4 regions of the Peribacillus sp. JNUCC41 genome follow, and region 1 is predicted to be linked to each of the others. Evidence: riboswitches for the same ligand, from Rfam matches in the RefSeq annotation. Region 1 holds a riboswitch; each other region holds the start of a gene.
What was found. A riboswitch is a leader RNA that binds a small molecule or an ion and turns the genes downstream of it on or off. The one in region 1 is predicted to bind S-adenosylmethionine.
Positions count from the first base shown of each region.

Region 1 (3,236 bases):
TTTCTGCAATTTCTTCGGTCAAAGGCAGCGTAATCGGGATGCTCCATACATGTCCGCTGCTAAGCCTCATATCCCTGACCACTGTCTCATAGTCACTTTTTGTAAAGAATCCCTTAATCGGACTGTAGGCACCAGTGCCTATCAATTCAAGATCACTTAAAGCGATTTCATCGATTTCGATTGACTTTGTTATTTTACTAAAATCATATTTTGGTTCCCAAAGATCGATTAATGTTCCTCCGTGCGGTAGACTGATTGTCATGCTAATTTCCCCCTATGGTTTCTATTTATTTAAGATAAATGCAATCCGCATTCCGTTTTTTGTGCTCCTTGCCAACGGCCTGAGCGTAAATCATCTGCATTGAATGCAGGTGCTGTACACGTTTTACATCCAATGCTAGGATATCCATTATCATGCAGGATATTATATGGAAGTCCGTTTTTGTGGGCGTAGCGCCAAACATCTTTCCATGTCCAATGTATGAGTGGACATATTTTAACCGACTTGAACTTATTATCCTTATTGATATACTCGGTTTTAGCCCTTGTTTCGGATTGCTCCCTCCGCAGTCCCGAAAGCCAGGCTGTTGCCGTTGAAAGCACATCGGTAAGCGGAATGATCTTACGGATGTTACAGCACTTATTGGAATCACTAAGCCATAATTCATCCCCATATTCCGCTGCTTGTTCTTCAAGCGTCAAGGCAGGTTTCTTCATTTCAATTGAAAGTTTTGGATAGCGCTTCTTCACTTGCTCGATCAATTGGTAAGTCTCTTCAAAATGAACATCTGTATCAAGGAAAACAATTTTTGCCGAAGGGTTGACCTTCGCCAATAAATCAGTAAGCGCGATGCCTTCAATACCAAAACTGCAAGCATAAATCAGTTTGTTTCCATAATGGTCATTCGCCCATTGCAGAACTTCCAAAGCTCCTTTTGTGTCACTGTCTTCAGGAAATACAGGGAATTCCCCTGAATTGAAATTTTCATAGTTTATTAATCCAGCCAACTTTTGTAGCCCCCTCTAAAAACTTGCTGTATCAGGTTAGAGTAACTGTTGATCAATACCCGTTAATCTTCCCCAGTTTATTTGATTCTAGGAAAAAGAGACGAATCTAACCAATACTCTCTATATATCAGTTAAACCCGCCTCTAGTTTTTCTAGTCAGCAGATACCTTATTTAATTCTTAATTTTTCATTTCTTTCCATTTGAATGATTTTACCATCCTGGACTATAAGTGTAATGGATCCATATTTCATTGAATTAAGCATTTCTTGAAGTCGTTCAAATATTTCTTCAAGCTGATTCTCTTTATCCAAACCAGTTCCTCCTTTAAGAAAATCCGCGAATATTTTATTTTCGACGCTGATTAAATGAATTTCTTAGTTTTATATAATTCCATACAACCTTACATTGTTATGGTTTACCTGAAATTTTTCCAAAAACAAAAATCTTTCCATGATGGAAAGATCCCAAGGTAAATATCATTACCTTATCTTCCAAAATGATCAACATTTTGTTGGAGGTAGCACCTTGCATCCATCATGCAGGTTGCTGGACTTCAAAGGGCCAATTCCCTCCGTCGCTCTGGATAAGTTTTATTATTTTAAATATTAACATATATTTAATCCTTGTCAATGGAGTTTTCTTATAAAATAACTTGGTTTAATATTATGGATGAACTGTTATTTTTATACACACTATTCAATTTATGATTTTATGTTCATTTAAATACGAAAATAGACTCATTTTTTTAGATAAAGTCTCCAAAAAAAATGAGTCTATTTTCATTAATAAACCTATTATGGACGGCTGTAATTACGTTAAGAAATACGTTTGAATGCCAGTCCTTTTGTTAAAGGGATTACTTGAATTCATTAATTTCTTAACTGTATCGCTTCTACAAATTCTTGAACTTGACTCTGGACACGATCAATTAAATGTGAATCATTAATCGGATTTTCAGAATTCTGTTTATCTATTTCCTTATCAACAAAATAAATGCCCTGAAGCGGCTCTCCTTTTAATATTGAGATTAATGGTTTAAGCGCATAGTCAATCGCCAATAGATGCCTGTTACTTCCACCAATCATGATTGGCAGAACTGGCTTACCCTTAAAAGCGCCTTCTGGCAGCAAATCAATCAAGGCTTTTAATACACCTGTATAAGAAGCCTTATAAACCGGTGAACCAATGATTATTCCTCTGGCTGCTTGAATTCTCTCTGAAAGTTTTAAGATATCTTCGCTATTATATTTCCCTTGGAATAAATCATCTGCTGAGAAATCCGTTATTGAGAAATAAGCTGTGGTAAATCCTTCTTTTTCGACCAATGATTGAATATGTTTTAGTGAAATGTCCGTTCTTGATGGAATAGCCGGACTTCCTGATAAAATTACGATATCGCTCATTTAATACCCCTCCATTGTTACATGATTTCCAGATAAAATCTTATTAAAGCATTTCGTGCAGTATGCATTTATCGTAATAGTCTGAAAAATATAAGTCAAATCTTACACTCTGGTTTAATGGATTCACAAATTTGACTGCGTCGTTTCTGAATGCATATAAAACGGTCATATTTGCGGCTTGATGCACATGCCTTTAAATATGACCGTTTCATTATGTATGATTTTGTTTACCATGAATACCATATACCAAAAGTTGTGCAATGTTCTTAATTCGTTCAGAAGTAAAATACGGCTCCTTTTTTTGTTGATGGATCTCATAATGTGTAGATAATGCCAATGTAAAAGAAATGATCCCTACATTAAATAGGATAATGTCAGAGATATATTGTATCTCTCCGCTATCTATTCTCTTTTGTATTTCAATATGCTTGGCATTTGGCTTGAAAATCTGATCTATATATTGCTTTGAAATATCTTGATCGAATTGTGTTTCCCTAAATAATATTGAAAACTGTTCTTTATTCTCAAGTATTTTTTTTATCATGGTGCAAACATGATTCTCCACTAGTTCATCCGTGGCTAGATGGCTAGTCACATCTTCGGATTCCTCGTTTTCATCAGGGGTGATTGTAGCCAAAAGCAAATCTTTTTTGCTGTCAAAGTATTTGTAAATAGTAGCTTCGGAAACATTGCATGCAGAGGCAATTTCATTCGTTCTTGTCATATCAAAACCTTTAGTGGCAAAAAGAGTCCGGGCTACATTTATGATTCGTTCTTTGGTTTGCTGCCCTTTTTTCAAAAATATCAACCTTCTTTTATAAAGA
Region 1 is NZ_CP062163.1:4,655,529-4,658,764, forward strand. Features, by position in the region: gene sat (sulfate adenylyltransferase) at 1-262, opposite strand, end outside; gene JNUCC41_RS22555 (phosphoadenylyl-sulfate reductase) at 292-996, opposite strand; gene JNUCC41_RS22560 (YezD family protein) at 1,177-1,320, opposite strand; SAM riboswitch class I at 1,491-1,599, opposite strand; gene ssuE (NADPH-dependent FMN reductase) at 1,879-2,412, opposite strand; gene JNUCC41_RS22570 (TetR/AcrR family transcriptional regulator) at 2,624-3,211, opposite strand.

Region 2 (3,236 bases), 2.2 Mb from region 1:
TTCGATTCCTTTTTCTTTAAGAAGCGGCTTAGCTTCCTCAAGGATTTCAGCATGCGGAACATTGGATGCCCCTACAACTAATTTCTTCGATTCTTTTTCCGTACCACTGCCGCCTTTATCCTTTTCACTTCCACAAGCAGCCAAAGCGATAGATAACACTAAAATTAATGCAAAGCCTAAAAACTTTTTCATCCTATTCATCTCCCTTTATCTTTTGTCCAATTTAGATGTAATCACATCTCCAATAATTTGAATTATGAAGACGATAATTAGAATAACGATCGTCGCTACAAGCGTAACGTCATTTTGATTTCTTTGATAGCCGTCCAAATAGGCTAGATTACCAAGTCCGCCTGCACCGATGACCCCGGCCATTGCGGTATATCCAACCAATGCAATCGATGTTACCGTAATCCCGGAAATAAGGGCAGGCATCGACTCTGGAAGAAGGACCTTCCAAATGATCGTACTCGTTTTTGCCCCCATGGATTTAGCGGCTTCGATTACACCCTTATCGATTTCACGCAGGCCGATTTCAACCATACGCGCATAAAATGGGGCAGCCCCGATAATAAGTGCCGGCAGTGCAGCGTTCTCTCCGATCATGGATCCGACGAGTGCTTTAGTGAAAGGAATGAGCAGCACGATCAAAATAAGAAATGGAATGGAACGGAATATATTAACGATAGCACTCATGACCCCGTTAATCACCCGATTTTCCCACATATTACCCTTCCCTGTCAGGAACAGGATCAATCCTAATATTATGCCTATAAAAAAGGTTGCCACTACAGAGACGCTTGTCATGTAAAGCGTTTCTTTCGTTGCTTCAATAATGTCTTCCCAATCAATATTCGGCAATAATTCTTCAAGCATGAGTAATCACCTCCACGCCTACCTGCTGTGCTTTAATGAATTCGATTGCGCGGAGCATTTCATCCTCAGTGCCATCAAGATGGATAAACAATGTTCCATATGAACCGCTTCTTGTTTGGGATATCTTACCTTGAACGATATTGACATCCAACTCGAAGTTACGTACAAGCTTGGTGATCAACGGGCTTTCTGCATGATCACCTACAAAGGTCAATTGAATCACTTTGCCTGCAGGATAACGTTCGAGCAAATGGTCCATCGTTTCTTTCGTTTCTTCCGGTTCCGTTACCTGCTGCACGAAACGCTTTGTCATTTGTTCTTTAGGATTCTTGAAAACATCCAGGACAGGACCCTGTTCAACAACTTGCCCGTTTTCCATCACGGCGACGCGATGACAGATTTTACGTATTACATGCATTTCATGTGTTATCAAGACGATCGTCAATCCTAGGCGCTGATTGATGTCAACAAGCAATTCGAGTATGGAGTCGGTAGTCTGCGGATCCAAGGCAGATGTCGCTTCATCACACAGCAGCACTTTAGGGTCATTTGCCAAAGCCCTCGCTATGCCCACCCTTTGCTTTTGCCCTCCGCTTAATTGTGAAGGATAGGCCTTTTCCCTGCCTTCCAGTCCGACTAACTTGATCAATTCGTTCACACGCTTGATCCGTTCCGCTTTAGAAACACCAGCAATTTCCAATGGGAAAGAAATATTATCCTGAACGGTCCTTGACCATAATAGATTGAAATGTTGGAAAATCATGCTGATTTCTTGACGTGCCTTACGGAGCTGAGCCCCTTTAATTTTTGAAATTTCCTTCTCAGCCACCACAACGGATCCCTCTGTAGGAGTTTCCAATCCATTGAGCATTCTGATTAAAGTACTTTTCCCCGCTCCACTGTAACCGATGATACCGAAAATCTCGCCTTTATTTATTTCAACATTCACATTATTTACAGCCTTGATCGTCTCACTGTTTCCTTTTCCTGTTCGGAACAGCTTACTGACTTTCGTCAATGTAATCATTAATCCTCACCTCTTTTATCCAATAAAACCTATGAACTTAGTTGATTTCTTTACATTATTAGTCTGTTTCTCATAACATGCACATGTTTTCCCCATTAAAACTGAAAAAACCTTTCTGCATGAGCAGAAAGGCAGGTGAAGAAACAGGCCTTTCTCTCATCTTCCAAAGTAATTAAACTTTGTGTGAATTGGCACCTTTCCAAGGAAATCTCCTTGTCGGTTGCCGGGTTTCATCGGGCACATCCCTCCACCTCTCTTGATAAGAGCTAATATATAGAATATTTGTACATCATTAAGTTCTTTAGTATGGAGAAATTTTATCATAGATAAAAAAGGAGCGCAATGTATATTATTTCTAGTTCAAGAATGAACAGGAACTCTGCTTAAAGCGTTTTGGAAGTCAAGGAGACGATATTCGTCGCTTTTTCAATTGCCTGCTCTAAATCTTCTATTAAGTCGTCTACATTTTCAATCCCAATTGATAAACGGACTTGATCGGCACTTACACCCGCTTTCGCAAGACCCGCCTCATTCAATTGTTGATGGGTCGTACTGGCTGGGTGGATGATCAAGCTCTTCGCATCCCCTACATTCGCCACATGGGACCATAATTCCACCGAATTGATAAGTTTTGCCCCAGCTTCGCGATTACCTTGTATTCCAAAAGTCACGACAGATCCAGCTCCCTTAGGCAAATATTTATCCGCAAGGGCCTTATCGGGATGATCCTCATCACCAGGATGCGAAACCCAAGTCACGGCAGGATGGTTTTTTAAATATTCAATGACAGACTTGGTGTTTGATAGATGCTCTTTCATCCTTACATGCAGCGTTTCAAGTCCAAGCGTAAACTGGAATGCACTTTGGGCACTTAGCGCAGGGCCTAAATCACGAAGTAACTGGACTCGGGCTTTCGTTATGAATGCGGCAGGTCCAACTGCCTCGGCATATACCAGACCGTCATAACTTGGGTCAGGCTCCGTGAAGCCAGGGTAGTTTGGCGAGTTCCAATCGAACTTCCCTCCATCCACGATGACACCGCCTAGTGTCGTTCCATTTCCCAGAAGCCATTTTGTAGCGGAATGGATGACGATGTCCGCGCCAAAATCAATTGGTCTGCAAAGATATGGTGTTGCAAAGGTATTATCAATGATTAAAGGTATGCCGGCTTCATGGGCGATTTTCGCTACCGCTTCAATATCAAGCACCCTCAAACTTGGATTACCGATCGTTTCGGCAAAAATGGCTTTAGTTCTTGGCGTAATCGCCCTTTTGAAATTTTCAGGGTCATCGGGAGAAACGAACCTCACTTTGATCCCATATTTAGGAAGAG
Region 2 is NZ_CP062163.1:1,391,839-1,395,074, forward strand. Features, by position in the region: gene JNUCC41_RS06995 (MetQ/NlpA family ABC transporter substrate-binding protein) at 1-192, opposite strand, end outside; gene JNUCC41_RS07000 (methionine ABC transporter permease) at 208-876, opposite strand; gene JNUCC41_RS07005 (methionine ABC transporter ATP-binding protein) at 869-1,903, opposite strand; SAM riboswitch class I at 2,057-2,169, opposite strand; gene JNUCC41_RS07010 (O-acetylhomoserine aminocarboxypropyltransferase/cysteine synthase family protein) at 2,287-3,236, opposite strand, start outside.
Region 2: another riboswitch for S-adenosylmethionine. It lies ahead of JNUCC41_RS07005 (methionine ABC transporter ATP-binding protein); the one in region 1 lies ahead of JNUCC41_RS22560 (YezD family protein).

Region 3 (3,236 bases), 1.7 Mb from region 1:
TCTTTGATTTTATCCTCATTTGCAGTGATGCCTACCGCACAATTATCGTTGAATGAATGAATGCCTTCCGTCAATAATTTTACCGTTTGCAGGAAGTTATAGATGATGACAGGCTTGAATACATTCAATTCAAAATTACCTTGGCTTGCTGCAAAGCCAATTGTAGCATCGTTACCCACGATTTGAGTTGCAATCATGGTAAGCGCTTCACTTTGTGTTGGATTGACTTTACCTGGCATGATGGAGCTGCCTGGCTCATTTTCCGGAATGGCTATTTCGCCGATTCCGCTTCTTGGCCCACTTGCCAGCCATCTGACATCGTTCGCAATTTTCATTAAATCCGCTGCCAATGCTTTTAAAGCACCGTGTGCGTAGACGATTTCGTTATGGCTTGTCAATGCATGGAACTTATTATCAGATGTGACAAAAGGATATCCAGTATCAGCTGCAATTTGTTTGGCGGAAAGTCCCGGGAATTCTTTTTTTGTATTGATTCCGGTTCCTACAGCCGTTCCTCCTAGTGCAAGGTTCAATAATTTTTGGCTGCTTTCCTCAATCATCGCTAGATCTTTGTCGAGCATCGCTTTCCAACCGGAAATCTCTTGTCCCAATGTTAATGGTGTAGCATCTTGAAGATGTGTCCGGCCAATTTTCACGACATCCCAAAATTCTTTTTCTTTTGTATCGAATGTATCACGAAGAGCTTTGATGGCAGGAACCAATTTTTCAGCGACTTCCATAAAGGCAGCAATATGCATGGCTGTCGGGAAAGTATCATTTGAGCTCTGTGCCTTGTTAACATCATCATTCGGATGAAGGGTTTCCGATTCACCATTTTCTTTTAACCATTCATTTCCTTTGTTAGCGACCACTTCATTCACGTTCATATTACTTTGCGTACCACTTCCCGTTTGCCAAACTACAAGCGGGAAATGCTCATCTAGCGTTCCTTCAAGGATTTCGCCGCAAATCTTGACGATGGCATTCTTTTTAACTTCCGAAAGATCACCAAGATCATAGTTCACCTTTGCCGCAGCTTGTTTAACGTATGCAAATGCACGAACTAATTCAATCGGCATTTTTTCGTTACCGATTTTGAAATTGTTACGGCTTCTCTCGGTTTGTGCTCCCCAATATTTATCAGCAGGAACTTTCACTTCACCCATCGTATCTCGTTCGATTCTGTATTCCATGTGTTCTCCTCCTATGTTTGCACTATTCATTGAGACTTTTTGCATATGAAATGAATAATGTCGAATTATTCTTTCTCTCCATACATTGTACAAACTTTATTATTTTAAAGCAAAAATATCCGCTGACCTTTCACTTTTTCCGAAAATCCCATGCCCCTTCGTGTTTATATGAAGATTCGGATATTTTTTTTATAGATACATAAAGTGTTGACGCACTAGGCACCAATTAACCTGGTCATGAACATCCAAGCATTATCCATCCCAAAATGTCCTTGACAGTATTTTGTATATATAGTAAATTCAAAAGAAATTGAATAATCTAAACTCTTATCGAGAGAGGTAGAGGGAATGGCCCGATGACACCTCAGCAACCTTCATTTGTTTCAAACCAATGAAAAGGTGCTAATTCCACAAGTTTGTGAACTTGGAAGATAAGAAGAATGACTCGTCCTTACTTAATCAAAGTCTTCTTCTTAAAGAAGACTTTTTTTTATTTTATATAACTCAAAGGAGCAGTGAAAACCATGTACAAAACTGAAACATATCTTGCTCAATTAGGAAACCGCAGCGAAACGGCGACAGGAACAGTCAATCCGCCAGTATACTTTTCAACAGCTTTTCGCCATGAAGGAATTGGCCAATCGACGGGATTCGACTACACAAGAACAGGTAATCCTACACGCCAATTATTGGAGCGTTCCATCGCCGATATGGAAAAAGGCGACCAAGGTTATGCCTGCAGTTCAGGAATGGCCGCCATTTCCACTATCCTTGCCCTTTTTAAATCAGGTGATGCCTGGATTGTCAGCGAAGATCTTTATGGTGGTACATATCGTCTGTTAGAACAAGGTTTTAAAAAATGGGGATTGCAGTGTGACTATGTAAACACTTGTTGTTTGGAGGATATTGAAAAAGCCATCACTCCTCACACGAAAGCCATCTTCATCGAAACTCCCACTAACCCTCTTATGCAGCAAACGGACATTAGCGCTGTTGCCGCATTGGCCAAACAATATAATTTATTATTAATCGTTGATAATACTTTTTACACGCCTCTTATCCAACAACCCATCCTGCTTGGAGCGGATATCGTGATTCACAGTGCAACCAAGTATCTCGGTGGTCATAATGATGTGCTCGCCGGACTGATCGTTGCTAGCGGCGCTGAATTATGTGATGCATTAGCCTTCCATCATAATGGTACCGGAGCTGTCTTGAGCCCCTTTGATTCTTGGCTGATGATGCGTGGAATGAAAACCTTGGCATTGCGGATGGAGCGTCATGAAAAGAATGCCAAAATACTTGTAGATTACTTGTCGGAACATGATTGTGTCACGGACGTATTGTATCCCGGCAAAGGCGGCATGATTTCATTCCGTATCATTGATGAATCGGCGGTCAACCCCTTTTTACAATCGCTCTCATTAATTTCCTTTGCAGAAAGCCTTGGAGGGGTTGAAAGCTTTATCACCTATCCTGCCACACAAACGCATGCCGATATACCGCTTGAAGTCAGAACGGCAAATGGAGTTTGTAATCGCCTGCTCCGCTTCTCCGTTGGCATCGAGGATAGCGATGATTTGATTCAGGACTTGCAGCAAGCATTCGCACATGTAAAAAGGGAGGCGCTACGATGACAGGTCATGATTTTAGCTTTGAAACGAAATTACTTCATAATCAGCATAAATTCGATCCGGCAACGGGCGGTGTGAGCGTCCCCATTCAGCATGCATCGACTTTCCATCAATCCGATATCGATCAATTTGGCAAATATGATTACAGCAGAAGCGGGAACCCGACTCGCGAAGCACTTGAAGACATCATTGCCGAACTTGAGGAAGGCACTCACGGCTTTGCTTTTTCATCAGGTATGGCTGCCATTTCAACAGCCTTCCTGCTATTGTCTGCCGGGGATCATATCGTCATTTCCGAAGATGTGTACGGCGGAACGTTCAGGATGGTCACAAGCGTATTGATCCGTTTCAATATTGAGCATACCTTCGTTGACATGACGGATCTTGAAAGCGTCAAAGCCGCCGTTCA
Region 3 is NZ_CP062163.1:2,974,036-2,977,271, reverse strand. Features, by position in the region: gene fumC (class II fumarate hydratase) at 1-1,193, opposite strand, end outside; SAM riboswitch class I at 1,518-1,631, shown strand; gene JNUCC41_RS14440 (methionine biosynthesis PLP-dependent protein) at 1,718-2,830, shown strand; gene metC (cystathionine beta-lyase) at 2,827-3,236, shown strand, end outside.
Region 3: another riboswitch for S-adenosylmethionine. It lies ahead of JNUCC41_RS14440 (methionine biosynthesis PLP-dependent protein); the one in region 1 lies ahead of JNUCC41_RS22560 (YezD family protein).

Region 4 (3,236 bases), 2.1 Mb from region 1:
ACAGCCCGGATTAAGCAGAAGGAGAACAATAGCACTTGTGGTAAGCGATATATCACTACTGTGAAAATTTACTAGTTATAACGAATGTGGGCAGGGTATCAGAGTAGCATCTGATAAGAAATTGCTCAGGTAAGGAGGGTTGCATAAACATGTTTGGTCTCTCTGATATCATTAAATTTCTATTTTCCTTTTTTTTGATCATGCCGATCGTTACGCTGATACATTTGAGCGGGCATATTTTTTTTGTCACGATCTTTGGGGGATCAGAAAAGAAAATCTTGATCGGTTGTGGCAATAAACTGTTCGCCTTTCGGAACATAGAGGTGAGGAAATATTATTTTTGGAATGGGACTTGCGAGTTCAAGGGACTGAAACATGATAATCGATTGACGAATACGCTGATCTATTTAGGAGGGGCTATCTTTAATTTAGTCAGCATGCTGATCATCTATAGCTTAGTGTATCAGGATATCCTGGACAGCTCGGTGATCTGGTATCAATTCATCTATTTTTCTTTCTATGTTATGTTCTTCTCGTTGTTTCCGATGTATTTCTCGGACGGGTCGCCTAGTGATGGGAAGGCCGCGGAATTGGCCTTGAGGAACAAGCTGGAAGATAGGGTGACGGATGATATATTTGTGAAGAAAATGGATGATGATGAAAGCTGCAAGTAAAAAAGGGACGTGCTGGTGGCCGTTCTTTTTTGTTTGCTCTCGGATTTAGGGATGGATGTCTTTTACGCTTTTATTATAAACCTAATCGGCACGCTTATATTGATGCCGATTAGGTTGTTCGAACGGATTAAAGTCTCCGCAAAAAAATCATTTCCAAACTTCTTTTGCTACATCAACGACGAACTTCAGCTTTTCCCATTGTTGTTCTTCGGTCAGCTTGTTGCCGTGATGGGTGGAGGCGAACCCGCATTGCGGACTTAAGCATAATTGTTCGAGAGGAACGAAGTGCGAGGCTTCTTCAATGCGTGCCTTAACAGCTTCCTTGTCTTCGATTTCTCCATTTTTTGAAGTAACGACACCCAGTACGACCCGTGCACCGCCATTTTGAATGTATTCTAATGGTTTGAAATCCCCTGAGCGTTGATCATCATATTCCAAGAAAAATCCATCCACTGTTTCTTTTGCCAATAAAGTTGGGGCGATACGGGCATAGCTTCCTTCAAACGCCCAAGTCGACTGGTAGTTCCCACGACATAGGTGTGTAGTGACGACAAGGTCTTCTGGTTTGCCTTCCAATGCGCCATTAATTACGCGAAGTGCAAGATCGATTAACTGTTCCCTCGTATATTTTCCATCTTTGAACTGGAAATCCGGAGCTGAAAGTCTGGCAATATATACATCATCCAATTGAAGATAACGCACACCTGCATCATAAAAGGCTTTCAAAGCATGCTGATATGCTTTAATGATATCATTTGCATAGTCTTCAATATCAGGGTAGATGTCTTCATTATGAATGCCTACAGCAAATAATTGATTCGGACTGGGAATGGTTTGCTTGGCAACTGCGCGTCCGTTCACGATTTTGTTCAATTCAATGAAGTCACCAATGAAAGGATGTTCAGGATTGAATGAAACCTTCCCGGTATTGCGAACGTTATATCTTTCTGTTTCCACACCATCGAACGTGAGCCCTTTTTCAGTCACATATCCCTCGATTCCATTTAAATGTTCGAGGAAGTCAAAGTGCCACCATGTTCGTCTGAACTCACCGTCCGTCACGGCCTCCAATCCAACTTCAATTTGTTTTTCGACAATCCGATTGATTTCTTCGGTTTCAACTTCACGAAGCCGCTCTGCTGAAATGGTACCTTCCTTAAATTGCTTTCTGGCAATATGTAAACGTTCTGGTCTTAATAAACTTCCGACGTGATCGGCCCTGAATGGTGCTTTCGTTAATGTGATGGACATGTTGCATTCCTTCTTTCCTTTTAAAAATAAAACACCTCTTCTTAAAAATAAGAAGAGGTGTTGGCAACCAAGCTATATACTCTTCTTATCTTCAAGTTTTTACACTTCTGGAATTAGCACAGTACATGATCAGTCTGTTGCTGAGGTATCAAAGGGCCAGTCCCTCCACCTCTCTGGATAAGAGTTGTCTATTAAATTAATTATGACTATACAGGTAGTTTTTATAAAGGTCAAGGGTTGAAGGTGGAAGATTTTGAATATACCGATTATTGTTCTGTGTTACTACATCAGGGAACCCGGCATATGCTATAACCGAAGATTCATATGAGCGGCAGGAGGGGAATGCAAGGATGAATACATTCAGTCCATTCAAAAATGGCATAACGATAACTTTAACTGAAGCCATGATAGAGAAAATCATAAGAAGTAAATCAGATGGTCAGGATATTAATATCGAAATTACGCCAAAACATATCGTGCTTTCCGGAACGACGGAAGTGAAAAAAATGATGTTTAAGAAAAACGTAGCTTTCCGGATTACATTAAAACCGGTATCTGTGGAAAAAAGAACGATTTTATTTGAATTAGTGGAAATGGAACCAATTGACAGGAAATTCATCAACCAAAGGATATTTAACAGACCGCCATTTTTTGAATTTGAAAAAAGAACGATCAAAATGAATGTTAACGCCTGGAAAATCGTGAGGAAAATTCCCGTTGGCACAATTAAATCGTATGAACTCGTCGAAGGTGCATTGAAAATGAAACTTACTTTATGATCGAGTTTACATACATCCTTAGCCGAAAACTATAAAGGGAGTGCCAGGTATGATAGTGTTATGGTGATATGGGTCATGAAAAAATGTGTTTGATAAATCAAGCTCTTTAAAATATACTAAATGACTTGAAGTTTTGAGTTTTTCTGGGAATGAGGAGGATAATGATGGATCAGAAGATTTTGCCTGCTTCAGCAAGCATGAAGGATTTCGAAAGATTTTTAGAAAGTTCCTATGAAATAGGTGTGTTTCTTGATTTGCATATATCACAATTGAAAAACGTAAGTATGATGGCAAAGCAGCATAATAAGAAAATGATATACCATGTCGATTTGATCCATGGCATAAGAAGTGATGAGTACGCGACAGAATTCATTTGTCAGGAATATAATCCATATGGGCTGATTTCGACTAAATCAAACGTTATATTGAAGGCGAAGCAAAAGGGGGTCATTGCCATCCAACGAATCTTTTTAATAGATTCACATGCACTTGAGAAAAGTTATAAGCTGGTGCAGAAAACCAAGCCGGATTA
Region 4 is NZ_CP062163.1:1,266,158-1,269,393, reverse strand. Features, by position in the region: gene JNUCC41_RS06345 (hypothetical protein) at 150-674, shown strand; gene JNUCC41_RS06340 (5-methyltetrahydropteroyltriglutamate--homocysteine S-methyltransferase) at 822-1,925, opposite strand; SAM riboswitch class I at 2,008-2,109, opposite strand; gene JNUCC41_RS06335 (hypothetical protein) at 2,276-2,704, shown strand; gene JNUCC41_RS06330 (glycerol-3-phosphate responsive antiterminator) at 2,869-3,236, shown strand, end outside.
Region 4: another riboswitch for S-adenosylmethionine. It lies ahead of JNUCC41_RS06340 (5-methyltetrahydropteroyltriglutamate--homocysteine S-methyltransferase); the one in region 1 lies ahead of JNUCC41_RS22560 (YezD family protein).